One region of the Paenibacillus sp. 11B genome, then DNA from elsewhere that is predicted to be linked to it. Evidence: riboswitches for the same ligand, from Rfam matches in the RefSeq annotation. Region 1 holds a riboswitch; each other region holds the start of a gene.

Region 1 (7,370 bases):
TCGTCACCTGATTTCGCTATGGCTGCAAAAGCACCAATCACTGAACTGAGCAAGCAGCCAGCACCGGTCACTTGGGTAAGCAAGGCATGTCCATTACTCGTCAGGAACGTCGTTTGTCCATCCGTAATAACATCCTCTCGTCCGGTAATGACAACCACACAGCCGAGTTTTTGTGCCGCCCGTTCGGCTATTCCGACGCGATCTCCCTCGCCTTGACCTGCATCCACGCCTTTGATACTCCAGCTCTCACCGATGACATTGGCGACTTCCGCCACATTGCCACGCAATACCGTAAGGCGAAGCTCACGAAGGAGCATCTGGACCGTTTCCGTACGATAGGGGGTTGCCCCAGCTCCGACCGGATCAAGCACAACAGGCACGTTATTTGCATTCGCCGATTGACCAGCCAGGCGGATCGCTTCAACTACCCTTTCGTCCAGAGTGCCAATGTTCAATACAACCGCTCCTGAAATTTTGGCGACATCTGCCACTTCTTCATGCGCATAGGCCATAAAGGGAGATGCACCGAGTGCAAGTAAACCGTTGGCGGTAAAGGGAGCAACGACAATATTAGTAATGTTATGAACAAGTGGATTTTGCGTACGAACACGTTCCAGATAAGACATATGAGATCCTCCTTATAAATAAGCAACTTGATCAAAAATCGCAGGCAGGGATGGTTGCCTTTATATCAGTTGTTAATTCTGCAACATTTGTTGAATTATGTGGGTTCCAATAAATGATGGGAGTTAAAAACTATTCACGGATAGCTGTAAAGTCCATTTGTAAAGCTTAATTCAAGATCCAAATCCTCGATAAGAATTCTATTCGTCCAGGAACTGAATCCCGAATCTACTCAGGTAGTTCCGACATGGATAATGAATGACAACTTTCGAATTTTGCTTGATCTCATTCAGCAAGCGATTTCCTTACTCGCCCTGCAAGTTAATAAAAGCATCCTCAGCCTTCACGGAATCTGGAATCAATTCACTTTGGAGCAGCCATGCACGAACGTTTTCCCAAGACGAGGCGTCCTGTCCACCAAACGGCTGACCTTCTTCATTCATCAGGGGCAGTAAAATATTCAAGCTTTTGGTTTCGATCTCCGGGTCAAGCGGAGAGGTTTCGTTCTCATGTGCGAGCAGAATGTTCAACGCGTCCTCGGGGTGTTCCGTTACGTATTTCTGTCCTTCCTGTATGGCTTTGATAAAGCGTGTAAGCTGATCCTTTTTCGTTTCAATGCCCACCTCACTTGCAGTGAGGACCAGTTCATAATAATCAGGTACGCCGTAATCGACGGGATTGAATGAATTTATCGCATGGCCTTCTTTTTCCAAAATCAATAGCTCATGGTTAATAAAACCACCCATAATGGCATCCGCCTGTCCGGAAGCGAGGGAAGGAATCAGGTCGAATCCCACATCCACAAGATCCATCTTGTCAGGATTACCTCCATCCTGGATGATCATCGTACGCACCATCGCTTCGTACAGGGGAATTGAGGAATAGCCGACAGTGAGCCCTTCAAGATCTTTTGGCGACTTTACTTTACCATCTGCTTCAGTCAACAGATGCACAAGCGGATGCCTAACGATGGCTGCAATGGAACGTACAGGAATGTTCTCCCCACGCGCGAGCAAAATTTGCGGCTGGTAGCTTAGTGCCAGATCGATTTTCCCCGCAGCAACAAGCTTGAGTGAGTCATTCGTATCGGCGGGCATCTGGACATCGACATCCAGACCTTGGTCCGTGAAGTAACCTTTCTCCTGTGCAACATAGATGAAGGAATGTACTGCATTCGGGTACCAATCGAGCATGATGGACAGCTTATCTTTGGAATCTGATGACGTTTTGGTCGCAGATGATTCTGTATCTTTTACATCGGGAGCTGAATCAATAGCAGGTGTGTTGGTACCCGTATTTCCGCACCCGCTAACGATCAGCATCAGGGTTATAAGAAGGAGGGGGAGCAGGGAATAGATATGCTTTGTATTCATAATTTAAAGTTCCTCGTTTCCTTTTTCTGTTTTAAAATCTACCTGCATGACGTTTTGTAGCGAATCTTCTCTCCAGCCATGCAATAAGTACAAACAGGGCAATACCAAGCAGGGATAACAGCACAATAGCGGCGAACATGGCATCCGTGTTCATATTGCTCGACATTCTGCGGCTGAAATAGCCAAGGCCCTTACTTCCGCCGAGCCATTCTCCAATCGTTGCACCAACTACGCAGTACACCACAGACATCTTCAGTCCTGAAAAGAAGGAGGGAAGGGCAAGTGGAATCTGGAGTTTACGAAAAATATCCCACTTGTTGGCCCCCATCGTCAGCAGCAGTTCACGCTGTTCCGGATCACCTTGGCGCAGGCCATCATAGGTGCTCACGACAATCGGGAAGAACGCGATCAGGAATACCACCGCGACTTTGCTCCACAGCGTGTAGCCAAACCACAGGATAAAGACGGGGGACAAAGCGATTAGTGGAATCGTCTGACTAATTACGATGAAGGGATATAACGCCTTTTCAATGGATCGGTTCATATGCATGCCTGTCGCAAGTGCAATTCCGGCACCAATGGACAAGCCAAAACCAACGACAACCTCCATCAAGGTAGCAGGTAAATGTGTAGCCAACAGGAGTCGGCGATGCTCATATAGCGAACTGGCAATTGCCGTAGGGGCTGGAATGATGAAGGAGGGCACCCATCCCATATTCACAATCCACTCCCAGATGACGAGCAGTAACAGCATGAGCAAGAGAAACAGACCATAACGGGCAAGCCAACGCTTTACACTATCCTTCATGCTGCATCTCCAGTTACCGTTTCGCATGCAATTGTTCCTCCAGTAGTCGTCTCATCTGAACGAGAGCCGGTTCATAGATCATGTCTGAATGTCTTGGACGCGGCAAAGGTACCGTTATATCCTGCAGCTGTTGGCTTTGTCCCCCTGGAGTTAACAGGATAATTCGATCACTGAGCAGCAAGGCTTCTTCAATATCATGCGTGATGAACAACACGGTTTTGCCCAAACTTCCCCAGAGTTCTAGCAGCCAGCGATGCATCTCCCGTTTGGTCAGGGCATCGAGTGCACCGAATGGTTCATCCAGCAGCATCAGCTGGCCGCCTGTAAGCAGGGTGCGCAGCATTGCGACTCGCTGCCGCATGCCGCCGGACAGTTCGTACGGATACGCATGCGCGTAGCCGGATAAGCCAAATCTGTCGAGGCCAGCCAGGATGTCCGCCTGCGTCTTTGCCTTGTCCTGCCGCCCTGAAGCAAGTTCGGAGGGGAGCATGCAATTCTCCATGACGGTTCGCCAAGATAACAGGAGGTCCTTTTGCGGCATGTAGGCCACGCGTCCAAGCCGCTCTCCTTCGCGAACCCACGGAATTTCGATGGTTCCGTGGGTTGGCTCAAGCAAGCCTGCCAGCAGCTTGAAGAGAGTGCTTTTACCGGAGCCGCTGGAACCGATGAGGGAGACGAATTCGCCTTCCGCTACACGCATCGACACATTGGAGAGCACGGGGGAATCCCTTTTTTTCGGGAAAGCAAAGCTCATGTTGTGAATGGTTATGTCGTTATCCATCTCGTCCCGTTCCCCCTTCTGATTCAAACTTCAAACTGCGGGATCTTTAATTACACCTTCTGATCTGCCGCAGAACGCGAAAAAGACCCACCCATTTCCAGAGAAATGAGTGGGTCTATACGTTCAATTCATATTAAATTTCATCATTAACATGAAAAAATCCGCTTACGGATAGGCCGCTCCACTTCCCTCCGCTGGTATAATCCAGATCAGGTTCAAAGGGTCCGAATCGTTCGATTCGTCTCAGCCGCAAGGCTCCCCTAGTGCAATGTTCAAGATATGCAGTTGTGTGTTCAGCATATATCACATGCAAGTGGAATGTAAAGAGGGCGTCCTAAAAGAAGTGCGAGGAATGTGAGTTAGGAAAGTAACCCAAGATTCTAACCGTTTGAATGAACAGCGAATTAAGCTCTTCGATCAGAAGGGCAACTGCTCAGATGTACAAGTAAGAAGACGCCCGGGAAGGGAGGAAAAGAAAATTAACATGCGGGTCGATTTACCTTGGCTCTCTAACCCGATATAATAGTGGTGGCACATATGGGCCGGATCATAAATGAGGGTGGGACTGTTCTCCCTCCTGAGCAGAATGGGGACCCCGAGTTGAAAACGTTCAAGAAAGTATATATTGAGATCACAAGTATATGTAATCTGGCATGCAGCTTCTGCCCGCAGACCAAACGTGCCAAAAATTTCATTGACCCTGAAGTCTTCAACAATATATTGGATCAGATCAAACCCCATACCAAGCATATTTATTTACATGTCAAAGGTGAGCCGCTGCTTCATCCCAAAATTGATTTGTTACTCGATTCCGCGCATGAGAAGGGGTTCAAGGTTAACATTACGACGAATGGTACACTGCTGCCCAAGACCCAACACAAGTTGCTCGGCAAACCGGCGCTGCGTCAGATGAACTTTTCTTTGCACAGCTTTGATGGACACGAAGGTTCGACAGATCGTGAGGGCTATCTGGGCAATGTGTTGTCTTTTGTCCGGGAAGCAGTGAAGCACAATGTTATTATTTCTTTCCGTCTCTGGAATCTGACACAGGATAACTTCACAAATGCCCAGATGAACCGTAACCGGGAGACGCTGGAGGTTCTTGAACGGGAGTTTAATCTGGATTTCCGCATTGAGGAAAAGGTGGTGCCAGGCAGCGGTGTGAAAATTGCGCATAATGTGTACCTCAATCAGGATCACGAATTCCAATGGCCGAGTCTGGATGCACCGGAAGATGACGGTAAAGGCTTCTGTCATGCGCTTCGCAGTCAAGCAGCTGTGCTTGTCGATGGAACTGTGGTTCCATGCTGCCTCGACGGTGAGGGTGTAATTAACTTGGGCAACGTTCACGAAAAGTCGTTCTCGGAGATAGTAGATGGTGAACGAGCAAACAATCTGTTCTATGGTTTCTCCAAACGGGAAGCGGTGGAGGAATTATGTCGGAAGTGCGGATATCGTCAACGGTTTGGAGCCTAAAGTGTAATTTTTAAATAAAATCAGAGATCAAAATAATAGAGACCACATTGTCTGGAAACAGATGAAGTGGTCTTTCATTTTTTCTCAGAACGATAAAGGAGCATCTAACCATAGATTACGAGTTGTAAATGAAGCATACCCGAAGTTGAGATCGGCACATCCGATGTTGAAGTGCGCTGCAAAAAATGCCGAGATCACAGGCATGATGCTGTCGTTTCTATATCTAAGCTAATGATTATTATCGTAACATCCCTTTTTTGGTAGGATTAGGGTAGGTTCCGAACCAGAGGTGCACCTCTGAAGGGGTTCCGTAAGGACAAGCTCTTGCTTGTACGCCAAATATCAGAATAAGGGAGGATTTAAGTTATGAAAAAAATGTTGACGTTGTTGCTGTCCGCCGGTCTGGTCGCTTCATTATTTGGTGCAATCCCCGCTTTAGCTGCACCTACCGTTGTAAACTCAACAATTATTGTAGCCAAGGGTGAAACGTTTGACGGCAAAGGCCAAACCTATGTAGCTAACCCCTCCACACTGGGAGATGGATCTCAAGCAGAAGATCAGAAGCCGGTATTTCGCTTGGAGGCAGGCGCTACGCTCAAAAATGTGATTATCGGTTCGCCTGCAGCTGATGGTGTTCATTGTTACGGTAACTGTACGATATCAAATGTGGTTTGGGAGGATGTAGGCGAGGATGCTCTGACTCTGAAGTCAGCCGGCACGGTCAACATTACGGGCGGGGCAGCTTACAAAGCCTATGATAAAGTGTTTCAAATCAATGCAGCGGGGACGATTAACATTAAAAATTTCCGTGCAGACGATATTGGCAAGCTGGTGCGTCAAAATGGTGGAACAACCTTCGCCGTGAACATGACGCTCGACAACTCGGACATTTCCAATGTCAAAGATTCTATTATGCGTACGGACAGCAGTACATCGCAAGGGAAAATTACAAATACACGTTACTCCAAAGTACCGACCTTGTTCAAAGGCTTTGCATCAGGCAAAACAAGTCAATCCGGGAATACACAATATTAAATACGGGGCGTGGCGGTTCGTAATCATTTTCCTATAAACGAGTTGAAGCATGCCAATTAAAAGGGGCTGTCCCATAAGTCATGACAATGACGGGGGACAACCCTTGTTGGCGTTATTTTTGGTCTAAATGAACCTGACACACGTCATTCGCTCCCGTTTGCACCGTTGTGAGATGTCAGAAGCATATTTCCGCAAGAAGAATCATATATTTAATCACTCTTTCCCCTAGGTTAAACTAGATTTTCTCTTATCGGGATTGTCACAAATACCCATGTGTTGTACAGTAGAAGCAATGAAATAAGTGAACCGGGAGCTCAATGAAGTTGGGCTGAGAGAGTGGCCTTGTGCCGCTGACCGTTTATCTGATCTGGGTAATGCCAGCGTAGAGAACATGAATTTGCGATGTGCAATGGTAAGGATTAAGGATAAGGAATAGATGATAGATGTCAGCGTTTCTTGGGTGCAATGGGATTTTTTCTGATGTGACGGGGATGGTGTCGTTTGTTTTCTTCTTTCTCCATATTTGCCTAATCCGTAGCATCGTGAGAATTGTAAACTGTGCGTATGGCCTGCCTGGTAACCGGGGAGGCTTTTTTGTTTTTTTTATAATCCAAGGGAAACAGAGGAAGGAAGTAGAGAACATGTCGACAGAAGTACGCAGTAACAAATTGAAATTAACCGATATCCTGGTAACGATCGTGATTGCGGTTGTGTTTGGAGTAATCTACAAAATATGGGGGCCTACGTATGATCTGATGAAGCCGTTCGGCGTTCATGCAGAGCAGATGATCTATGGCATGTGGTTTATGGCGGGCACGTTTGCTTTTGTCATTATCCGTAAGCCGGGCGTGGCTATTCTCGCTGAAGTTGCGGCATCAACAGTGAGTGCTTTTCTAGGAAGTGAATGGGGGATGTCCACACTGGTGTATGGCTTGTTTCAAGGACTGGGGGCAGAGATATTCTTTGCTGCAATGCTGTATCGAAAAACGAACCTGTTTGTCACCTGCCTCGCAGCGATTGGAGCAGCAGCTGCATCGCTATTGCTGGATTATCAGTACGGGTACATCGATTCACTCTCGGCGTGGAATTATACGCTGTTTATCGGCTTCCGCTTCATAGGTAGTATTCTGATTGCGGGTGTATTCGCCTATTATCTGGCCAAAGCGCTGGAGCTGACAGGGGTTACGCGCTCACTCAGACCAGTTTCAAAGCAGGATTATGAGGCATTGGACTAGATGATCACGAAGGGGAATGCGCAGGCGGCAGGTGTTAC
Region 2 (7,370 bases), on a different contig from region 1:
ACTTGCAGATTAAACGAATGGAGTAATTTGTCCACACGATTTAAACGATCCTCAATATGCATGCTTTGTCCGTTGACAATGATATTCACTGCAATATCTCCTTTCGGTGTAACCGTTCCGGACTTAGGTCCTGAATACCCAGCTCTTCCGAGGTTTTACCATCAATTAAGTCAGCCATTAAGCTGCCCGTGATCGCACTAAGCAGTATGCCATTACGATAGTGTCCAAAAGCAGCGAATAAACCCGGAACACTTTCACAAGCACCCACATAAGGCAACCCATCCGGAGTCGAAGGACGTACTCCCGCCCACGCTCGGATAAAATGCGCTTCCTTCATACCAGGCAGCCAATTTGTCGCGGCTGAAAGCAGCTTCTGAATCCCTTGAACGGAGACCTTTATGTCGGTTCTTCCAGGAAGACTTGTTGCACCAATCCACACTTCTCCATTCGCTTTGGGAACAATATATATATCCTCTGCATACACCGTTTTGTCAGGTCTGTAACCGACATGGTGGGGTGAGAACTGCACGGCTGCAATTTCACCCTTCACAGGCAAAACAGGTGTATCAAGGCCCACTTGTCTCATCAATTCTTCGCCTTGTAACCCTGTAGCGATAATGACATTTCTCGAAGTCATTGTTCCAATTGAAGTCTCAATACCTTGCACTCCATTCATGTCCGTATGCAAACAGACATTCTGTACACCTTCCATCACCCTGGCACCCAGTGCCTGAGCCGATCTGACATAAGCCTGCGTTAGATTGACAGGAAGAACCTCGCTCTCGGAAGGTCTGTAATATGCGCCATACGTATCCCTGTTTAACCATGATGCTTCTTGTTGGACAGCCACTCGATCCCACCAAATATGTTCTGTAGAAAAGGAAGACGATCGTTTATTCTTGTAGCTGCTGACCTCACTGTATGAACGAAAAGGAGTAATAAATCCATGCTGTTGCAAACCCATTTCCACTCCGCTAAGTGAATGGATTCGCTCCTTCTGCTCGTGAAGTAATGCTCTGCTCTGCCGCGCAAGCTTCGCCATCACAGCATGAGTGAATTCCTCACTGTCCGCAGCAAGCATCCCGGCAGCTGCACAGGAAGTTCCCCCGCCTATTCTTGCACGCTCAACCAGAAGAACGTCGTGACCGCGGGTGGCGAGTTCACATGCAATGGCACTACCAATAACTCCTCCACCAACAATAATCGTTTCCGCATGAAGCTTGCCTCGAATCTCTGTTCCACCTTTACTCCTGAATACTGTTCCTGGATGATAACCCGAACGATTCCTGCTCTGGCTTCTTGCTTCCTCTCTCATGTTCTCATCTCCTTGGTTCGGCGTTCTCTGAATCCCTGATTGCCTGCCGCAATGAAGCGGCAGCCAGCTCCGGCTTGCTGTTCATCCAAATGGTTGAGATTACCGCAGCACCTTTGGCACCCGCAGTACGAATAGCCCTGATATTCTCCGGTCTAATCCCGCCAATCGCAATCACTGGAATCGAAACATTGGAGCATACTTCAGCCAACGCAATAAGACCTCTAGGTTCGCAATTCGGTTTACTATCGGATTCGTATACATGCCCGTAAAAGAGATAATCGGCTCCACGTTCTTCTGCAACTTTTGCTTCTTTCAGAGAATGAACTGACACGCCTACACGAAGCCGGTTCAGTCGATTTAACTCAGCCAGATCATAGCCTTCAATAGCTGCTTGACCCCAATGCACACCACCCAACCACGCATGTTGAGCCAGCTGATCTAAGCCGTTCATAACGATTCGTTTAGATGGAACACCTTGTGTTTTTAGACTTTGCGCCCAATACATCTGCTGCTCTAGGGTCAGCTTTTTTTCCCGAATGTGGATATAATCGATCCATCGCCATACTTTCTTAGCCGTATCTAGAAAAGAGTACATGTCTCCCTTACCTAGCGAAATGACATGCAGTTCAAATGATTGTGCTCCTACATGTTCATGGAAGATTGCCGTCCTGTTCGCCCTCCTCTTGCGTGCTTTAAGCTGGTATAAAACAACAAAAAAAGCCACTCCCGTAGAGGAGTGGCCACGAATTTAAAATTCATGATCAACTGAATGACTGTCGCATGCAATTACTCTATACATAACGTATAACCAACTATAAAAACCATCCATAGTCGCAACGTAGTATACCTAGAAACCGCATGATTCATCTTGCAGGCAATATCGCAAAGTCAACGATAACGCCCTTTGTCATTAGCTGAAACGCGCCACTTCCCTACGCTGGTATGATCCAGATCAGGTGCAAAGGGTCCGGAATCGCATTCTTCCATCTCAGCCGCATCGTGCGGCCCCCCTAGTGTTCATATGAAGCTGTAGCCTATGTTACCATAGACATCTTTTTTTGTCACCGTACATTTTCCATTTATTACGTTCTTTATCCATTGCTGAAGACAATCTAGTTATCGAAATAGCTCGTCTGGTATGAAGTAACTATTGTTTCTCGGACCACGCCTCAACATCCCACGTTTTGGTTACCCAGCCTTCATAAAATTCAGGTTCATGGGATACAAGCAGCACGGTACCCTTGAATTCTTGCAGGGCACGTTTCAGCTCTGCTTTGGCCGTCACATCCAAATGGTTCGTAGGCTCATCGAACAAAATCCAGTTGCTTTCACGCATCAGAAGCTTACACAAACGAACCTTCGCTTGCTCTCCACCACTAAGCGCGTTAAGCGGACGGGTGATATGCTCATTTTTCAATCCACAACGTGCAAGATGGCCCCGGACTTCATTCTGTGTCAGATGAGAGAATTCATTCCAAACATCTTCGATCGGGGTAATATTACCTGCACGTACTTCCTGTTCGAAATAAGCGGTTTCCAGATAATCACCCAAGAAAGTCTTACCACTGAGGGGTGGAATTTTCCCCAAAATGGTCTTGAGCAGTGTTGATTTACCTACACCGTTACATCCAACAATGGCAATTTTCTCGCCACGCTCAATCGTCATCGTCATTTTGGGCAGTAATGCATACGAATATCCAATCTCAAAATCAATACCCTCAAAGACCGTTTTACTGCTCGCACGGGCATCCTTGAAATTAAACGTGGGTTTGGCTGCTTCGTCTGGACGATCAATCCGTTCAATCTTGCCGAGCTGCTTCTCACGGCTCTTGGCACGACCGGAAGTGGAAGCGCGGGCTTTGTTCCGCTGAATGAAATCTTCCTGCTTCTTGATATACTCCTGCTGTTTCTCATAAGCATCAATATGTTGGGCCTTATTCATGTCAGCCATTTCAAGGAATTTGTTATAGTTGGCTGCATAACGCGTCAACTTGGCAAACTCCAAATGATAAATAACGTTAACGACCTCATTCATAAACTCCGTATCATGCGAGATCAGAATAAACGCGTACGGGTAATCCTTCAGGTAGCGCGTCAGCCATTCAATGTGTTCCACATCGAGATAGTTCGTCGGCTCATCCAGAAGAAGAGCAGTGGGTTTCTCGAGTAAAAGCTTGGCAAGCAATACCTTTGTACGCTGACCACCACTAAGCGCAGCCACGTCACGATCCAGACCGATGGCTGACAAGCCAAGTCCATTCGCCATCTCTTCCACTTTCACATCAATCAGATAAAAATCACCTTGCTCCAATTGCTCCTGAATGTCACCCATTTCTTCCAGCAACAATTCGAGCTTGTCCGGATCGGCGTCTGCCATCTGATCCGTGATGGACATCATTTCTTTCTCTAACTCAAGCAAGGGAAGGAACGCATCCTTTAACACGTCACGAATCGTTTTTCCAGGCGTGAGCTTGGTATGCTGATCCAGATATCCATAACGAACTTTGGGGGTCCATTCGACCTTCCCTTCGTCCTTTAACAATTTCCCGGTAAGGATGTTCATTAGTGTGGACTTGCCCACACCATTTGCTCCAACAAGGCCTACACGCTCTCCGGCAAGTAAACGAAAAGATACATTTTTAAATAAAGTACGGTCTCCAAAATTGTGACTCACGTTCTCTACTGACAATAAACTCATAAGATGAGGTTGCTCCTATCTATTGGACATTACTATCGTTCCGAAACCCTATTTTAGCACAGGTGTTGCCTTTTCTGAAAGTAATGTAAACATCTCATGCAACCTCGCTTTTATATTACAAACAAACTGCCTTTAATTCTTGGAACAGTTATACTCAAAATAACCTTGCCCTGCCGCTTGTTTGGCACTTATAAATACTTCTTCGGCTCTGTAACCATTGCTACATGTGGAAGGGTAATAATATTTGATTCCACTCAACGGATCAACTCCGCCAACAATCGCTGTTTTCTTCACCAGTCTGCCACCACCAATGGCATAATTGTTAATCTTTTGGTTACCTACAGGTATTCCTTGGATAAAAGCCATAAGTCCCGTATCATTAATCGAGTTGTACCAATCTTCCTGAGAAATCAAAGGCATCGTAAAGGTGTAGGAAACACCATTCCTTCTTGCAAACTCATTATGCCTGTTAATAACATCTGCCAAATCTTCCTGCACACTTGTCACGATCCGGCTTCGTCTGACCTGCTCAAACGTCTCGGAATTCTGAAGCAGAGGGATTTGCGTGCTGGAGGCCAATTCTTTCTGGAAACCCTCCACCCACTTGCCCATGCCTGCATCATAGGCATACACATACCCATCGAGTGTGAAGTTAATACTGCTACCATTTGAATCCGAATATGTATAGGGCTTTTTGGGACTCCAAACCTGTCGGAAGGTATCCTCAAGGTTACCGGTCATTTCTGTTTCGTTCGCCAAAATATAGTAACCATCATAATCCAGCACGACTATTGCAGGAATGTAATTAAACATGGTTCGTATAGCAGCAGGGTCATCCTGAATCCCCATATTTAGTGCCATGGTTTGGGTAAATGTAGTCAAAGCAAGCTCTTTGTCCGCTTTAACAAATTTGGTTGAATCATACCCTGCTTCATCGTTTTGCTTCTCATTTTGATGCATCACAGCCCCTGCATCCAGTACAGCAGTCTGAAGTGCCATCTTATATCGATTGCTTAAATATTGAGCCTCTTGGGCATTGTTTGTATGGTGAGATATAACCCAAAATATAGGTAAAAAGATAAGCACAAACACAATGGAAAGATCAATAGAAATAGGTAAGGATTTGATATAATCACCGCCTTTTCCCCTTCTCCACACCGTGCGTGCGACTTTCATCGCACACGGCGCTCCATCTTTTTAGATTTTTATTACAATAGGTTCCAAGTTACTCATTTTTCGGTACAGGTTGATTTTCTGAATCGTAGAGTCTGAAAATCCAAACGGCGACATGAGTTTGACAATCGTCTCTGATTTTGTAGCATGAACAAGTTTATGGATATCTTTGTGTAGAATACGTAGATTGCTAAAATCGTCTGTCCCACCTAAATGGATTGGCAAAAGATGATGGCAATGCACGTAATCAGCAGTTAGTAAAATGCCAGATATCTCGCATTTGCCACCCTGCATACTATATCTACTCAGTCTGTTATCCAGGTATTCAATGCTACGGTTTGGTATGTTTGACTGCATTAGTTTAATTAGTTCATATCTAATATCCGTCTTTAAATCCCTATGAAGTCTCTTTCTTCCTTCTGATGTATACGGATTTAACGTCTGCTGAAAGCATAGGTTGTTAACCGTTTTTACATCTCTGAACGGAAAGAGATATACACCTGCGACCTTAAAGGTTCTATATCTGTTCCTGTAGAACTTCTTGAAGGTTGGCGGGGCATTATCAGGATATTGGTATTTACCAATAACTTTGAGACGATTGTATGTGAATGCTTTCAGATCAAAGGCAAGTCGTGAGAACTCTACACTAACATGTGTTGCACGTGAAAAGTAATTGTGTAAACCAAGTACAAAGCTATTGAAGAGAAGAGCGTTTTGAGTAATTGGTGCTTTGTGCAGATTCTTAATGCGCTCTCTTGCTTGCTTCTTGATTTCTGCTCTCTTCTTTTCATTTATACCCGTATAGGCGACTCTTCTTTTTCCTTTTTTCTCAGCCCATATTGTGAATCCCAGGAAATCAGATTTACGTTTCCTGAGGTTTACAATCTGTGATTTTTCGGGTGAGATGTCTAGTTTAAGGCGGTCTCTAAGATAGAGTCTTACAGCGTGATACCACTTCTGAGCTGATTTCCAATCCCGACAAAGAATTTTAAAATCATCGGCGTATCGCACAATATATCCTTCTTTAAGATTGGTTTTCTTGAGTGCTCTGATCCTGTGATAGTCTCCTGCATAGGCGTATTGAGTTTCGAAGTTTGTCCATTGTCCTGCAACCCACTGATCCAAGTCATTTAATACTACATTTGACAGGAGAGGAGATAAGATTCCACCTTGTGGTGTGCCTTTCAACGGTATCCCTTCATCTTCAATTTCAGCTTTAAGCATTTTGCTGATGATTCGAAGTACTCTTTTATCCCTAATACCCATATTCCATAGTTGTTTCAAAAGCAATGTGTGGTTCACATTATCGAAGAATCCTTGAATATCAACATCAACGACATAATGGAGATTGGTTGTGTTTATAAGATGTTGTACTCTCGCTAGAGCGTTGTGTGTTGATCTTACCGGTCTAAACCCGTAACTATGTTTATAGAAGTAAGCTTCCGCAATTGGTTCAATAATTTGTTTAAAACATTGCTGAATGATTCTGTCAACTATGCATGGAATGCCTAACGGTCTTTTCTTTCCATTAGGTTTTGGTATAAGGACTCGCCTAACCTTTTTGGGTTGATAATTCAAAAGCTTGTTTCTTACGTGGCTCACAATCTCTTCTTCTGTTAGTGTCTTTATATTCTCTATGGTTTTGCCATCTGTTCCTGGTGTAAGTGAGCCTTTGTTTGATTTAATTGTTCGAAAAGCTAGGAGGATGTTCTGATGTGAGTTTATTAGCCCGTATAAATTATCGAACTTTTTTCTTCCTAGTGCTTTTTCGTGTAAATCAGTAAAAGTACTCGTCATGTCGTAGTAGTCCCAGTATCGAAGAGTTTGCACTGTGGCTTCACCTCCTTACGGTGATTCCCCACGTTCCTACCTGATCGGTGCAATTCACTTTTCGGAAAAATTGTTTATTATCTAAAAAGACTTGAGGCTGTTCCTCCGTAGCCATTACAGCCACTTCATTGGTCGTGCCTCTACTCTCACAAGGATTAGTACATTTCAGCAAATTTCTGCCTTATAGTAGACGTCTAGGATGACAGTCCTGTAAATCGACGTTCCTTGCTTTCCTTGTACCTTGTGACCTAGCTATGCTTGCTAGACCTTAGGTGCCTCCTTTGAGCCTGTGGACTTGATATCGCCATTGTTCGATATAGCGTGTTTCCTAGACTACAATCGTACTCTACGCTA
Region 3 (7,370 bases), on a different contig from region 1:
CGGAGAGGAACGGCATTTCACTATATCAGGCTGCCCAGATTGCGTTGTAACAACGCTTAGGAGCGTGTCCGGTATTCCTCTGCCTTTTCCTGCATGCCCGCAGCCACAGCCTCATTCTCGGACAATCCTTTGTCCGCGGCAAAAGCACGAATATCCTGCGTAATCCGCATGCTGCAAAATTTCGGCCCGCACATGGAGCAGAAATGGGCTTCCTTGGCCCCTTCGGCCGGCAGCGTCTCATCATGGTAGGATAGCGCACGTTCCGGGTCCAGCGACAGGTTGAACTGATCCCGCCAGCGGAACTCGAACCGTGCTTTGGATAACGCATCGTCCCGTCGCTGGGCACGCGGATGACCTTTCGCCAGATCGGCAGCATGTGCAGCAATCTTGTAGGCGATAACCCCTTCCCGCACGTCATCCTTATTGGGCAGGCCCAGATGTTCTTTTGGCGTAACATAACAGAGCATCGACGTACCGAACCAACCGATCATCGCTGCCCCAATCGCCGAGGTAATATGGTCATATCCCGGTGCAATATCGGTCGTCAGCGGTCCCAAAGTATAGAACGGCGCTTCCTTGCAAATCTCCATTTGCAGATCGACATTCTCCTTGATCTTGTGCATCGGCACATGTCCCGGACCTTCGATCATCACCTGCACATCATGCTTCCAGGCGATTTGTGTCAGTTCACCAAGCGTAGCCAGTTCCGCCATCTGGGCTTCGTCATTAGCATCGTAGATGCTTCCTGGGCGCAGCCCGTCTCCAAGAGAGAACGCCACGTCATACCTTTTCATAATCTCGCAGATTTCTTCAAAATGGGTATACAGAAAATTCTCCTGATGATGCGCAAGGCACCATGCTGCCATGATGGACCCGCCCCGTGACACAATGCCTGTCATGCGCTTGGCGGTCATCGGGATATAACGCAGCAGCACGCCTGCATGGATCGTAAAGTAATCCACGCCCTGCTCTGCCTGCTCAATGAGCGTGTCACGATACAACTCCCAGGTCAGTGCTTCGGCTTCACCATTGACCTTCTCCAGCGCCTGATAGAGCGGCACCGTTCCGATCGGTACCGGAGAATTGCGGATGATCCATTCCCGAGTCGTATGAATGTCCTTGCCTGTGGAAAGATCCATCACCGTATCTGACCCCCAGCGTACCGCCCAAGTCATCTTCTCCACCTCTTCCTCGATAGAGGACGATACGGCAGAGTTTCCGATGTTCGCATTAATCTTCACATGAAAATGACGCCCGATCAGCATCGGCTCACTCTCCGGGTGATTGATGTTCGACGGAAGGATCGCCCTGCCACTCGCCAGCTCCTGTCGAACAAACTCCGGCTCCACGCCTTCACGAATGGCTGCGAACTCCATCTCCGGCGTGATGATTCCCTGTCGTGCATAATGCATCTGGGTCACGCTGCGCCCAGCTATTCCTCGCAAGGGTTGACCACGCAACCCTGGATACTCCTCGGCTCCAGCTCGCTTCCATCCTGGCTTCAGACCGTTATCTTCCGGCTTTACCGTCCGTCCCCGGTAAGCTTCAACATCTTCACGCTCCGTAATCCATCGCGTACGCAGCGCTGGCAGACCTGCGCGGATATCGGCATGAAATCCGGGATCGGTCATCGGCCCGCTCGTATCATAGACACGCAGCGGTTCGTTATGCTCCACTCCTTGGGGAGTATTCGTGTCATGAAGGGCAATTTCACGCTCCGGTACAGCAATGTCCGGTCGAGAGCCATAAATGTAAACTTTGCGGCTGCCCGGGAAGGGCTGAACCCGTCCGGTCGCCCCTTTTTCTTTTGCCAACTGCTGATCCTGCTCGTCCTGTCCCATCGTTCTGTTCCCTTTACTCATCGCTCTTGTCTCCTCCTCATTGGTGATCGTCTGGATTAAAATGCTTGCGCACTTGTCCCGAATCATCCACAACATAGATAAAGAAAGAGCGACCATACGACAGAAAGCAGGGACATCACATTTAGTAATACGTAGGCAGTGAATGCAAATGAACTCTATCCCAGAAGCTTGGCAGATGCTCCCCGGTACTTTGCCCAAAAGCAGTTCTGGCAGCTTCTTCCGCCTGTTTACTATATAAAAAAAGCCGGTTCCCAAGGGAACCGGCTTATGTCCATCACCAATAACGCACCTTATAAAGGCTCCATAGCGGAGCCCATCCATAGGTCACATCATGTGGTGTTCGTGGTCGTATCGCCGATTACTTCCCTACGCTGGTATGATCCAGATCAGGTGCAAAGGGTCCGGAATCTCATGCGATTCCGTCTCAGTCCGGACAATTCGGACTCCCCCAGTAACGTTAACAAGTTGCAGCATTTAAGCCGCAAATGCATATTCAATTATGCTGGCCCCGTTAGGCCGTCCATTACAGAGTAGCGCAACCGAATCATAAAAACAACCTTTATATTCAGAAAATAAAATCAGGATAACATGAGTCCCATCTGTGTAGCAGCCTCCTTCAGCACAGGTGCGTATTCATGCAACGTCTCCTGGGAAAGGCGACTAACAGGCCCGGATACCGACAAGGCAGCAGCGATGTTGCCTTTCCGATCCAGGATGGGGACAGATACTGCCGCAGCTCCCGGTTCACGTTCCTCATAACTTGTTGCGTAGCCATATTCCAGAATGTCTTTCATCTGTGCCAAATATACTTTGGGATCGATAAATACCGGCCATTCCGGTCCATTCATCAGATCTTCACGGTCTTCCTCGGTGGCAAAAGCCATGAGCACTTTGCTGGACGCTCCAACGGATAGCGGAAGTCTGACTCCCACCGGAGCCACCCGGCGAATCGCCTGATCACTCTGCACAGCTTGAATCCGAATCCGCTCACTGCCATCACGCAGATATAAGCTTACGGTTTCGCCCAGTCGATCCCTCAGCCGCTCCATCGCAGGAAGGAGCAGAATGGCAGGATCATCGCTGCGAGACATATGGGCAGACAGCTCCCAGATGCGTATGCCGAGTCGATACTTCTCGGTGGCTGCATCCCGGATCACGAACCCTTTCTCCTCCAAAGTAGCCATCAGACGATGGACTGTACTTTTGTGCAGACCGATCTGAGTGGCAATTTCCGTGAGTCCCAGATCACTGCGCGTTGTAAAACACAATAATATATCCAGCGCCCGCTCTACAGCCCGGACGGTTAACTTTCGGTCTTCCATGGCATATTGCCCTCCTCATGTTTCATCACATGAAACTTGGTTACATAAATTATATGAGAAACGGTCTCATCTGTAAACTAAAAAGCGCCAATTGGAAGAGAGATAATTGTAAATATTTTCTTTTTATAAATCAAAATCCCCTGCAATTTGCACCCTAAGGAAATGTTAACCATATATCTTCAGAACTATATAACAATTGCGTAACAAATGGCTCCAATCAATTGACTTTGACTATATTGGAACATACGATAAAGATATATTAAATTAAGATTTTGCTTCATACGTAGTCAGAAAAATCGTTTATCCGCTCTGTTCGTCTCGTTGTTATCTTCATTTGATTTTTAAAGGAGGGGCAATCATGTATCCGACATCCCAGAGCGAAGCCCCGCTGCAAACGAAAGTGTCAGATCTGCCTTCTTCGTTATCACCGAGGCTGATCCGGTTCAAACATATTGTCGTGGCGCTGTTGCTCTCCGTTGTATTTTTTCTGCTCTTTTGTTTCATTGCACTACACGGTTATATTGCTTGGGTATTATCCAATCCAACGGTAGCGCCTGTCTTCTCCAATCCCATGCAGGCCAAGAACATGAAGTATCAAGACATCACGTTTCCGGCAGCAGACGGCAGTCGAACAATGCAGGGTTGGTATATTCCGGCTGACGATAATGCAAACAAAACCATCATATTCAGCCATGGATATGGTGCGAATCGTGAAGAAACCTGGGTACCAATGTATGACCTTGCCCATTATGCCCATCAACTTGGCTTCAATGTGGTGATGTTCGATTACGGTTTCGCTTCCCAGGTGAACAAAGCTGTCGCTACAGGCGGCAAAGCCGAATCCCAGCAGCTGCTTGGCGCAATCCAGTTTGCGAAGCAGCGCGGAGCTCAGGAGCTTGTTGTATGGGGCTTCTCCATGGGTGCAGGTACAGCCCTCCAGACTGGGCTGATTACCAAAGATGTGGATGCGATGATTCTGGACAGCACGTTCCTGCTTGAGCCGGATACACTGTACCATAACATCCATAATCAGATTGATCTGCCGCGTCAACCTACGCTGCAGATTATGAATCTGCTGTTCCCCATTCTGAACGGGACCGGATTGCAGCAGATTCCGTATCAGGAAGTGAAAAAGGAAGATTATCCGTTCCCTATTTTCTTCATCCATGGTACCGAGGATGAGAAAGCTCCTTACCCGATTGCGGAGCTGCTCGCTGCCAACCAGACCAATCCGTATTCCGATGAATGGATTGTGGATGGTGCGCATCATGAGCTGATCTTCCGGGAGCATCCGAAGGAATACCTGCGTCGTGTCTCCACATTCCTGAGTCATGTAACGAAGACGAGCAGCGATGATGTGGAAAATACCAATGCCGGAGAATCGTGAAGATCCGGTAATTCAAGAGCTCCTATACGGGGCTCTTTTTTTTGTGTACATAGGACAACATGACTGGAGAATATACTTTTGGGACGTAATTAAAGACAGCTCTAGCTTGTATATTACAAAATTGAGCGAACCGGGGGGATCCAATTTTATTTTTACTGCTGGATCTAGATTTGAATCCATTTGAACGGAGGTTTACCACTTATGAATTGGTATGGATATGGACATCTGCTGCCTCTGCGGGTACTTGAAGAAGTTCGTTTCTGGAAAGAGCAAGAAAAGGAACATACGATTGTCATCAGTGCATTGATTCCTGATCTTGAACCCGCATATGTCCAATGGTTTGCAGAATGGGAAGCCATCTTTGAGAACAGCGAAAGAGTCGCGAATCAGCTGTTGAAGCAAATACTGCCGGGAACCCAGCCTCCTGCCCCCTACATCATTCGCTGTATTGAACAGCTCGTGGCTGCGGCCTGCGCACAATCGCGAGAGTTCATTAGACAGCTATATGTCCTCCTGGAGCAAAGCACTGTTGTTCAGTCTGTCCCACTTGCCAAATTGGTTATTTTACATTTCATTCGCGAATCCGAGTATTTCCTGGGGGTACTCGAAACGCTGAAACAACATGGAGCTATGCGAGATTCGGTGTCTGAATCAACTTTTTCACTGGAACATATCCTTCAAACCTCGGGGCAACCGGCTGATTCCAACGTACACATTGCATCAACGTCCGTATCTGGACAGTCCAATCGTGAAGCTGTAGAAAATCCGTCTTCGGCTGTGGGAAAAGTCAACACCCCTCATCCATCCGTACAGGCGCAGGCTTCAGCTGCTGTTCAGTCTCCCAATGCAAACGAAGAGGGCACACCCAACGCTAACACAGCGGTGGTCAAGGAGAAACCTGTGCCGATTGGCGGACACACACTGCCTCCCCTACCTTATGCCTACAATGCGCTGGAGCCGCATATTGACGAGATGACCATGCGCATACATCATGACAAGCACCATCAATCCTACGTCGATGGACTGAACACCGCAGAGAAAAAGCTGGCAGAATCGCGTAAAAAGAACAATTTCGAACTCATCAAACATTGGGAACGTGAACTCGCGTTTAATGGTGCAGGCCATTACCTGCATACGATCTTCTGGACGATCATGAATCCCAAAGGTGGAGGTAAGCCTTCCGGCATGCTCGCAGAACAGATCAAGCGGGATTTCGGCAGCTATGAGGCGTTCAAAAATCAATTCACCGAGGCTGCCAACAAGGTGGAGGGCAGCGGGTGGGCCATGCTGGTCTGGAGCCCACGGGCGCACAGATTGGAAATTTTGCAGGCGGAGAAACACCAGAATTTATCTCAGTCCGACATCGTGCCTCTCCTACCGCTGGATGTATGGGAACACGCCTACTATCTGAAACACCAGAATGAACGCAAAAAATATATCGAGGACTGGTGGCAGGTTGTTTATTGGCCAGCTGTGGCGGAACGCTACGAAACTGCGCGCAAGCTGTTATGGCCGCCGTATTAGGATTGTCGGGCTAAGCATAGTATCGGGGAGTGCTCTGGAGCGCATTGAATCCATGGTGCAATATGTTGATGTAAAAAAGAGATATCTCCAGCTTAAAGACTGAAAGATATCTCTTGGATCGCAAAAAAAAGCAAGCCTCTTGATTCAAGAAGACTTGCTTGTATTAGAATAATCTAGGAACCTCACGCCATTAAGAGGCGCAACCCTCACAGGCAACATAATTGTCGCCAACCTGTTTGCTAATCGCGATCAGATCGCCCAGCTTGATATCTTCCTCACCTGTAAATTCAAGATCAGCGATACGTGCAATGATCAGAGCAGCAGCTTCTTCTTTGCTTGTTGCCATTTGACTGAACTCAGACTTTTCGCCTGTGGAAATGACCTCATATAAATACGTATATCTTAATGTTTCCATGTAGACACTCTCCTTCCGAAATCACATCATATCATCTCTATTACCCAATTCCAAGTCCAAGCTTCTGAACCTAATCATAACGCAGCTTCATCTGCTCAGCCGTCCGTCTGACAGCTTCCTGATCCACGGTCAACACTCGGCTTGTCTCCGCCAGGGGAAAACGCTGACGCAGTGTGCGTACCAGCGAGGCTGTATACGCCGCAGTAGAAGGGACACCCGCCAGTTCCTGCAAACTCGCCATCGTTCCGGGCCGAACATCCGGATACCCTTCGTTGGCACCGTCTGCTGCGTCCTGATAGAACTGACGCACATCTGCTGCCAGTTGATCTCCTTGTCCCTCCACGATGATAAAGGCAGTAATAATATAAGCCTTGGCCTGTCTGCGCTGGGCAATACCACAGAATTTCAGTCCACCCACACTGACATCATAATCGCCAGGACAGAAAGCACCCTCGATCTCCCCCGTACGTGCCTGACTCGACCATGGTGTTAGCGATTCAGCGATCAATGAGGCCATCTCCCGGAAATCGTCGTGAATATTGATGGCACGTCCCGGGTTGGGCAGAATCAAAGACACGTTAACGACCCCTGGATTCAGGGGAACTGCTGCACCACCGGATGGACGAACACAGACCGCTGTGCCTTGGCTTCTCATGCGTTCCATAGCTTCTACGGCCTGTGGCAATCTCCTGTCTCGCAGTCCCGCTACAAAGGCATCTGGATGCCGCCAAATGTGAGCAACAGGCAACTGACCTTCTCCCACTCGGCGGCACATGACTTCTTCCCAGGCAAATGCTTCTAGTACACTGCTCCCGGGCCGCAGGAGCGGTGTCTCCCAAATTTGCAGACGCAATGATTGA
Region 4 (7,370 bases), on a different contig from region 1:
CAGCACTGATGCCGCGTCCTCCATGTTCAAAAATCGTAAATAGATGCGTTCTCCACGATTGTTCATCTGTATGTTCATCCTTGTCTCTGGTTGTAGTCTATTTCATCATTAGAAGTACGAGAGTTTCCGTTTATACGCCATATCCCAGAACAGATATTCAAATTCAACGCTTCTTCTGAATATGTCCTCAATGGCTTCCAGTTCCTGCTCGGTTTTATGTTCACATAATGCATCCAGTGTATCATAGAACCATTCGAATGAGTCGCGGAATTCATCACTTGCATAATTTTCGATCCAAGTCTGATAGAAATTACCCTCTAATGAATCCCGATATTGTTCTTTTAATCTTGTGGCATAGTCGTAATACGTCCACGCACAAGGGAAAATGACGGCGATGATTTCGGCAACCCCGCCTGTTTGAGCAACACTCATCATATTTGACGTATATGCCTTGTTGAAAAGAGATGGTTTGACAGTATGATGTTCATCCAGCGTTATCCCAAATTCATTCATGTAATTCCGATGCAAATCCATTTCTTCGTACAGAATAGCGTGTTGAATAACCGTAAAATTCGTCATCAGTTTTTCATCCGCAGCCTTCACTGCACCCATCGCAAAAATCTTCGCATATTCAATCAGATATGTATAGTCCTGGAGTAGATAAAACTTAAACGCTTCCTGATCCAGTGTGCCTTTCCCCATCTCGTGTAAAAAAGGATGATTGTATCCATCTTCCCATACGGTTATGGACTTGTCTTTTAACGTTCTTGAAAATGACATGATCAGTTCTCCTTTGTCCAAATCATATTGTCCCATCTGCAATCCCGCTATTGCTTCCTGTTATGAAATATACACACCAAAAAGCCCTTGTCCTAATTTCGGCAAGGGCAAAAAATAACATGAGTACATGTCATTTGCTCCCTACGTCAGTATTAACTAACAGGTTCAAAGGGTCAGGTTTTAACCTTCTCAACTGCGAACAGTCCCCCTGCAAATTGCTCAGGCTTATTACAACATGTGTATCTCCAAATGTCAAACTATTCCTATTAATCTTCGAGTTTGCCTAATTCCTCTTGCAAGCTCTTCAGACGGGTGCGAATGGTTTCAATCCTATTCTGCACTTCACTTAACTGGTTCAAATCCCTTTCGTATGCCTGTTGCTCTTCCTTGGCTTTTGCCAATTCATCCTCTGCAACGCCAATCTGGTGCTCCAGATATATGATATCTGAAGAGCTGCCGTGAGTTAAACGCTGTGAATATGTCATGGTTCACCTCATTTCTGGTCTTCCATTGCTTTTCCTATATTATATGGCTGAATATCGATATCCAAATCCATACCCAGAGCCAATTTGGCCAGTTGACTTCCTATAAAGGGCCCCATCGTCAGACCTGATGCTCCAAGCCCGTTGGCTGTGATCAAGCCATCCCAACCAGGAACAGCACCCATTACCGGAAGAAAACCCGGTGTGAACGGACGGAAGCCTACTCTCACTTCCTGAAACGTGCTATCAGCTAAACCAGGAGCCAGTTCCAATCCTTTATTCAATATTTCCTGCATTCCGCCTGCGGTTACTCTTGTATCATAGCCTTCAATATCATTTTCGTGAGTCGCCCCAATCACAATCTTCTGTTGATCAAAGGCTAACAAATATTGATCCGAAGGAGGCATGACCACAGGCCATTTCTCAGTATCTTCTCGATCGTGAACCTGCAAATGCATAATTTGCGCCTTCTGATAATGAACCTTAAAATCAATGCCCAAGGGCTTGAATAGTTCATTGGCCCAAGCGCCGGCACACACAATAACCTCGTCAGCCGATATGACTTTCCCGTCAACAACTACTCCAGTTACCCGATTCGACTCATGTTGAAGTGTCGCGTCCCCATCAATCAGGACCGCTCCATTTCGCTGTGCCGATCGGATCAAGGCATCGCGCAGCGCACGGCCATCGATACGCGCAGCACCGCTGATGTATACGGATTGAAAAGTTTCCTCTAGTAGAGGAAAACGCTGATGGGTTTCTTTTGCATCCAACAGGGTAATATCACCAATCTCCGGTGCATCTTCTTTACGAAGATGTGCCCGTTCCTGCATCTTGTTGAGTTTCTCCACATCGGTATGAATACTAAGCGCACCCACTTGAGCGTAACCCGTTTCCGTTTCCCCTTCACTCTTAAGTTCTTCAATCAACCCGGGATAGAAACGTGCACCTGCCTTGGCAAGCTGATACCAATCCTGATTGCGGCGTTGGGATAACCAGGGACAGATAATCCCGGCAGCGGCATCCGTAGCCTGCCCTCGATCTTTCCGATCTATAATAAGGACCTCTGCACCCCATTTTGCTAATTGATAGGCTGTTGATGCCCCAAGAATTCCTGATCCTATGACGATGACTTTCTTCATGATTGCATTCCTTTCCTAAATCAATGTATCCATTATAGCCTATACTGTTCGACATGATAATGGCAAGGCATCGGCATGGTGATACATATTCCTAAAAGGTTTTCGGTAAAAGCTCATCGGATTGAAAACATTATTTAAATTACTGTTATTTATGTAATATAATTCAAATCAAGTTTCTTTTAACGCAGTATCCGCGCCATTTACGCACACGACCTTTAACGAAATGAGGAATAACACAACGATGCCGAAACGTAGTATGGGGAATTCGCTGGATACCGATATGCCACTTATGATTACAGGCCAAAACCAGCTGACCGTAGATGAATTGATCCATTGGAGCGACCATTCACGGGATTACGGTCCGAAGCAGCGAATCGGTGAACAGATTCAGAATGTTATAGTCCTGGTTGACTGGCACAATAATGGTGTAAAGCATGGAATCCCTCCTGTTGGATATGATGGAATGCGTGCAAAAGCGGCTTGAAACGGTATTGGGTTCAGTGCAGATTATCAACCTCCTTGTCGCAAATTCACTGTCTTAATTTGGTAATGATTTGAATCTACTAGAAATTTATATCATTTTTTTGTAAGTTTAAAATCTTAAATTATGAACACTGTTAATTTTTGAATATGTATCCCTAAGATCCATTTAATGCTTTAGAGCATTTTCGTTAGCTATCCACGCAAAAAAACACGCCCAGAGCCACTCCGTATCCATTGACACGGTTGACTACCAGACGTGCTTCAAATATAACAATACATCATTCCATATATTTAGCGGCTACGATCTGGCCTTGAAGCCATGATAGAACGTATCCACAACCAGAGAAGCTGCCGATTTACGAGCAATATCACCACTTACTACCTGCTGCCAAGTCAGAAACAAGATAGAATACAGCACATCTACAATCCAGTTTTTATTGACATCCGGACGAAAATAATTCTTTTGCTGCAACAAGCTGACCGCATGCAGTATCGGCTCTCTTAGCTTCGAATCTGCTCCTTCGATCTCAGGGTTGTAGTGAATAGCTGCATCATGGGTAAGGAAAAATATTTTATCTCCTAACGGAATGAGCACTTCAATCAGTTCCGGAATATACGTTTCACAGTTTTCCTCATCCAGATGAATGTTTTGCATGGCCTCACTTACAACCTCAATCGCACGCAAGCCCAGATAAACCATTAATTGTTCGCGACTCTCCACATAACGATGCAGGGTCGCAATGCCGATTTTTGCAGACTCTGCGATGTCATTCATGGATGCATTGGGCTTTTCAATTAGCAGTTTGGTTGCTTCGTCCAGAATGGAGTTAAGTCTCGTTTGCTTCATCGATGTCAGTTCTTTTTTCAACGGGTTTACACCTCTTGGGGAGTTTATTCTATATATTGATTCAATAATCCATCATTTGAGTGGGATATGACTATAAAATTATAGCATAGTTCCTCGCCATACCAATATCTGAACGTGACAAACATCCTCAAATATGGCTGATGTAAATGGAAAACTTAAAAGCCGCCTTTCGGCGGCTTTTAGTATCTATAACATTCCCCGTTGCTTATAGCTCGATAATTCTCGTTGCAATATTTGCGCAAAATTCACTGTCATGCTCTACAAACAGAAGGGTCGGGGAATACTCCAACAGCAACTCTTCAATTTGCATACGTGAGATGACATCCACAAAATTGAGAGGTTCATCCCAAACGTGCAAATGAGCTTTCTCACTGAGACTTTTGGCAATTAGCACTTTCTTTTTTTGGCCTGCGCTATACGTTGAGATATCCTTCTCCAACTGCAATCTGGAAAAATCCAGCTTTCTTAATATGGATTTAAACAGGCTTTCATCAATACTCTGAGCGGCTGCAAAGTCAGATAAATGGCCTCCGAGATCAGACGTGTCCTGTGACACATACGAGATTTTAAGCTGGTGATCCTTCCGAAAAAGGCCTGTATAAGGGATATTCTCACCACAAATCAGTTTAAGGATGCTTGATTTTCCAGATCCATTTTGACCATAAAGGGCGATACGATCCCCTTTTTCAACCGTGAAACTCACGTCCTTACAAACGACATTGGAATCATAGGCAATGGATACATGTTCCAATTCGACGAGTTCCTTCTTGTGATAATCCAGTTGATGAATCTGCAGGCGTTCTGCATTTTCAATATTTTTGAGCAATTTGGACTTTTCCTGAATGGCGGATTGCTGCCTCTGCTCGATATTTTTGGAACGTTTCATCATTTTGGCAGCCTTATGTCCGATATATCCTTTATCCACCTTGGAACCGGAATTTCTCGTCCCATTTTTGGTTCTTTCGACTTCATGCGACCATCCACCCGTCCGTTTGGCGGAGTCGGATAAACGTTTGATATCCTTTATTAATTTCTCATTACTGGCAAGCTCAAATTGATCTTGTCTCTGTTTATTTTCCCACCACGCGGAAAAATTCCCTTTCTGAATCTCGATGTTGTTTTTATTGATGGACAGGATATGATCCACGCTGTTATCCAGAAAGGATCGATCATGGGATACCAAGATAAATCCACTTTTACTGCGCAGATAATTACTTACAAGTTTTCTCGCATGAATGTCGAGATGATTGGTAGGTTCATCAATGAGCAAAAATCGATTATCCTTCAGGAACAAGGCAGCCAGCATCACCTTCGTTTGCTCTCCGTTGGATAAGGAATCGAAAGGTCGATACAGAATATCTTCCGACACTTTTAACAGGTTAAGCTCACGCACAAGCTGCCAGTGCAGATACTCAGGATAGATCTCTTCAATGACATCGAGGGTCATCGCTCCTTTGTTCTCAACCTGAAACGGAAAGTACTCAAAGCTGACATTTGCAGAAATAGTTCCACTGTATTCATACTTACCGAGCAACAGATTGAGGAATGTCGTTTTGCCTCTTCCATTCCTTCCGGTAAAGCCTAATTTCCAATCGGAGTCCAGCTGAAAACTCACATTTTCAAATATATTATCGTAACTGCCATCATAGGCAAAGGTTAGGTTGGTAACGTTGATTAAAGACATTAAGGATCATCCTTTTTATGTGAAATATAAAAGTTAAGCGGGCGGAGTATTTACCCACGACATGGTCCCTCACTTTATATTTGAACATAATCAGAATTTCAATCCACTCTTGAGATAAAAGACACACTTTCCCTGTCAGAGTTATGAGAATATATCCTCAAATGAAAAAAACGCAAAAAAGCCCAATTCACCCGGTGCTTTTTTTGCGTTACATCAACCTGACTATACGATGACGAAACCTGGCGTCCTGGAGCTTAACGCCAAGATGATCTATGCATAGGAGGATAAAGTGCCGGATTCTGATTAGTTATGTTGTGAACCATGTCAATGTCCATGTTCGCTGACAGGTTCACAACAACATCTACAACCTCTAACTCAGTCATCGCTCTATCCCCCCTTTAAAGGCTCAACAATTTAATACCAGAAACTTAACATGGAATGCGTGCTTAGGTCAAGGCGACCTGCTCTGCATTCATTGAGTTATCAAACGCTGCATACAGCGGTTTGTAAACCGGATGCCACATAGCAGCTTTGACTGCCTCTTCCACGTCCTTGAGCTCCACACGCGCTACGCCATCTTCGACTGCCGCTTTGGCGACTGCGACTGCAACTTTGTACGAAACAGCTTGCAGCTCTTTTACTCGTGGCAGAAGTGGAGCACCCGGTGCAGAGGAATCTACCGAATTAGCTACGGCCACTGCTGCTGCGGTGAACATGTTTTTGGTGAATTTCGATGCTTTTGCAACGATAGCGCCAAGTCCCAATCCTGGAAAAACAAAAGCATTATTGGATTGACCGATTTCATATAAAGTGTCATTAAACATGACTGGTTCAAATGGACTGCCTGTTGCAATTAACGCTTTACCATCCGTCCATTCAATCAGACTTCTTGGTGCTGCTTCGGCAAGGGATGTCGGGTTGGACATCGGCATAATGATTGGACGTTCCACATGTTTCGCCATTTCTTTGATAACTTGTTCATTAAAGGCACCAGTCACACCGGAAGTCCCAATCAGGATTGTTGGTTGGATCTGTTTCACAACTTCCAGCAAACTAACCTGTCCCTGCTCATTCAATGCCCAATCTTTCACTTCCGTTGCTTCACGTACATAAGGTTTCTGGAATTCGAATAGACCTTCCGTCTCATCTGTAAGAATTCCACGGTAATCGAAGGCCCAGAACCGACTTTCCGCTTCCTCCTGCTCAAGACCTTCTTCCATCATGGCATCACGAATCTGATCCGCATTGCCAATACCAGCAGCCCCTGGTCCAAATACAAGAACACGATGCTCTCGAAGAGGTACACCCGTCACCTGAACTCCAGACATGATAGCTGCAAGCGTGACAGCGCCCGTTCCCTGTATGTCATCATTAAACGTAAGGAGCTCTTCCCCGTATTTCTTAATAATATTTCTGGCATTCACGCTGCCCAGATCTTCCCAGTGAAGCAGGATATCCGGGAACCACTTTGTTGTTTCTTTCACAAACGCCTCGATAAATTGATCATATTTTGCCCCGCGAATACGTTCATGACGATTGCCCACATACAATGGATCATTCAGCAATTTGGGATTATTGGTTCCAACGTCCAGTACAACTGGCAGTACACGGCTTGGATCAATGCCCACGGCTGCGGTGTATACGGCCAGTTTGCCAATAGCAATATTGATGCCTCCAACACCCCAGTCTCCAATCCCGAGGATGCTTTCCGAGTCGGTCACCACGATCAGATCCACATCTCCTGCATGCAGGCCACTGTTGCGGAAGGCTTCTTCCAGCCCATCCATATCATTAATGGACAGATATATACCGCCTGGTCTGTGATACTGATTGCTATACTCCTGAATGGCTTGCCCAACCGTAGGTGTATACACAATCGGCAGCATTTCACTAAGATGCTCCTTCATTAAACGGTAGAATAGTACAATATT

Evidence for each region. A riboswitch is a leader RNA that binds a small molecule or an ion and turns the genes downstream of it on or off. The one in region 1 is predicted to bind thiamine pyrophosphate.
Region 2: it holds a riboswitch for thiamine pyrophosphate, as region 1 does, so the genes downstream of both, Q0V21_RS01975 (thiamine phosphate synthase) here and Q0V21_RS23195 (ABC transporter ATP-binding protein) in region 1, are expected to answer to the same signal.
Region 3: it holds a riboswitch for thiamine pyrophosphate, as region 1 does, so the genes downstream of both, thiC (phosphomethylpyrimidine synthase ThiC) here and Q0V21_RS23195 (ABC transporter ATP-binding protein) in region 1, are expected to answer to the same signal.
Region 4: it holds a riboswitch for thiamine pyrophosphate, as region 1 does, so the genes downstream of both, tenA (thiaminase II) here and Q0V21_RS23195 (ABC transporter ATP-binding protein) in region 1, are expected to answer to the same signal.

Annotation. Positions count from the first base shown of each region.
Region 1 covers NZ_JAUKNS010000005.1:240,452-247,821, reverse strand. The annotation lists gene thiM (hydroxyethylthiazole kinase) at 1-626, opposite strand, end outside; gene Q0V21_RS23205 (ABC transporter substrate-binding protein) at 930-1,997, opposite strand; gene Q0V21_RS23200 (ABC transporter permease) at 2,029-2,805, opposite strand; gene Q0V21_RS23195 (ABC transporter ATP-binding protein) at 2,819-3,586, opposite strand; TPP riboswitch at 3,756-3,858, opposite strand; gene Q0V21_RS23190 (radical SAM/SPASM domain-containing protein) at 4,187-5,062, shown strand; gene Q0V21_RS23185 (pectate lyase) at 5,429-6,097, shown strand; gene Q0V21_RS23180 (ECF transporter S component) at 6,739-7,332, shown strand; gene Q0V21_RS23175 (ABC transporter ATP-binding protein) at 7,333-7,370, shown strand, end outside.
Region 2 covers NZ_JAUKNS010000001.1:445,908-453,277, forward strand. The annotation lists gene thiS (sulfur carrier protein ThiS) at 1-89, opposite strand, end outside; gene thiO (glycine oxidase ThiO) at 86-1,315, opposite strand; gene Q0V21_RS01975 (thiamine phosphate synthase) at 1,320-1,910, opposite strand; TPP riboswitch at 2,228-2,337, opposite strand; gene Q0V21_RS01980 (ABC-F family ATP-binding cassette domain-containing protein) at 2,463-4,013, opposite strand; gene Q0V21_RS01985 (hypothetical protein) at 4,146-5,189, opposite strand; gene ltrA (group II intron reverse transcriptase/maturase) at 5,211-7,016, opposite strand.
Region 3 covers NZ_JAUKNS010000011.1:7,600-14,969, forward strand. The annotation lists gene thiC (phosphomethylpyrimidine synthase ThiC) at 57-1,841, opposite strand; TPP riboswitch at 2,209-2,322, opposite strand; gene Q0V21_RS31355 (IclR family transcriptional regulator) at 2,441-3,184, opposite strand; gene Q0V21_RS31360 (alpha/beta hydrolase) at 3,543-4,571, shown strand; gene Q0V21_RS31365 (Fe-Mn family superoxide dismutase) at 4,773-6,095, shown strand; gene Q0V21_RS31370 (hypothetical protein) at 6,286-6,510, opposite strand; gene Q0V21_RS31375 (lipoate--protein ligase family protein) at 6,581-7,370, opposite strand, start outside.
Region 4 covers NZ_JAUKNS010000002.1:422,420-429,789, forward strand. The annotation lists gene Q0V21_RS10350 (GNAT family N-acetyltransferase) at 1-66, opposite strand, end outside; gene tenA (thiaminase II) at 109-780, opposite strand; TPP riboswitch at 902-1,000, opposite strand; gene Q0V21_RS10360 (hypothetical protein) at 1,047-1,265, opposite strand; gene Q0V21_RS10365 (NAD(P)/FAD-dependent oxidoreductase) at 1,274-2,404, opposite strand; gene Q0V21_RS10370 (hypothetical protein) at 2,646-2,888, shown strand; gene Q0V21_RS10375 (TetR/AcrR family transcriptional regulator) at 3,186-3,755, opposite strand; gene Q0V21_RS10380 (Lsa family ABC-F type ribosomal protection protein) at 3,961-5,439, opposite strand; gene Q0V21_RS10385 (NAD-dependent malic enzyme) at 5,886-7,370, opposite strand, start outside.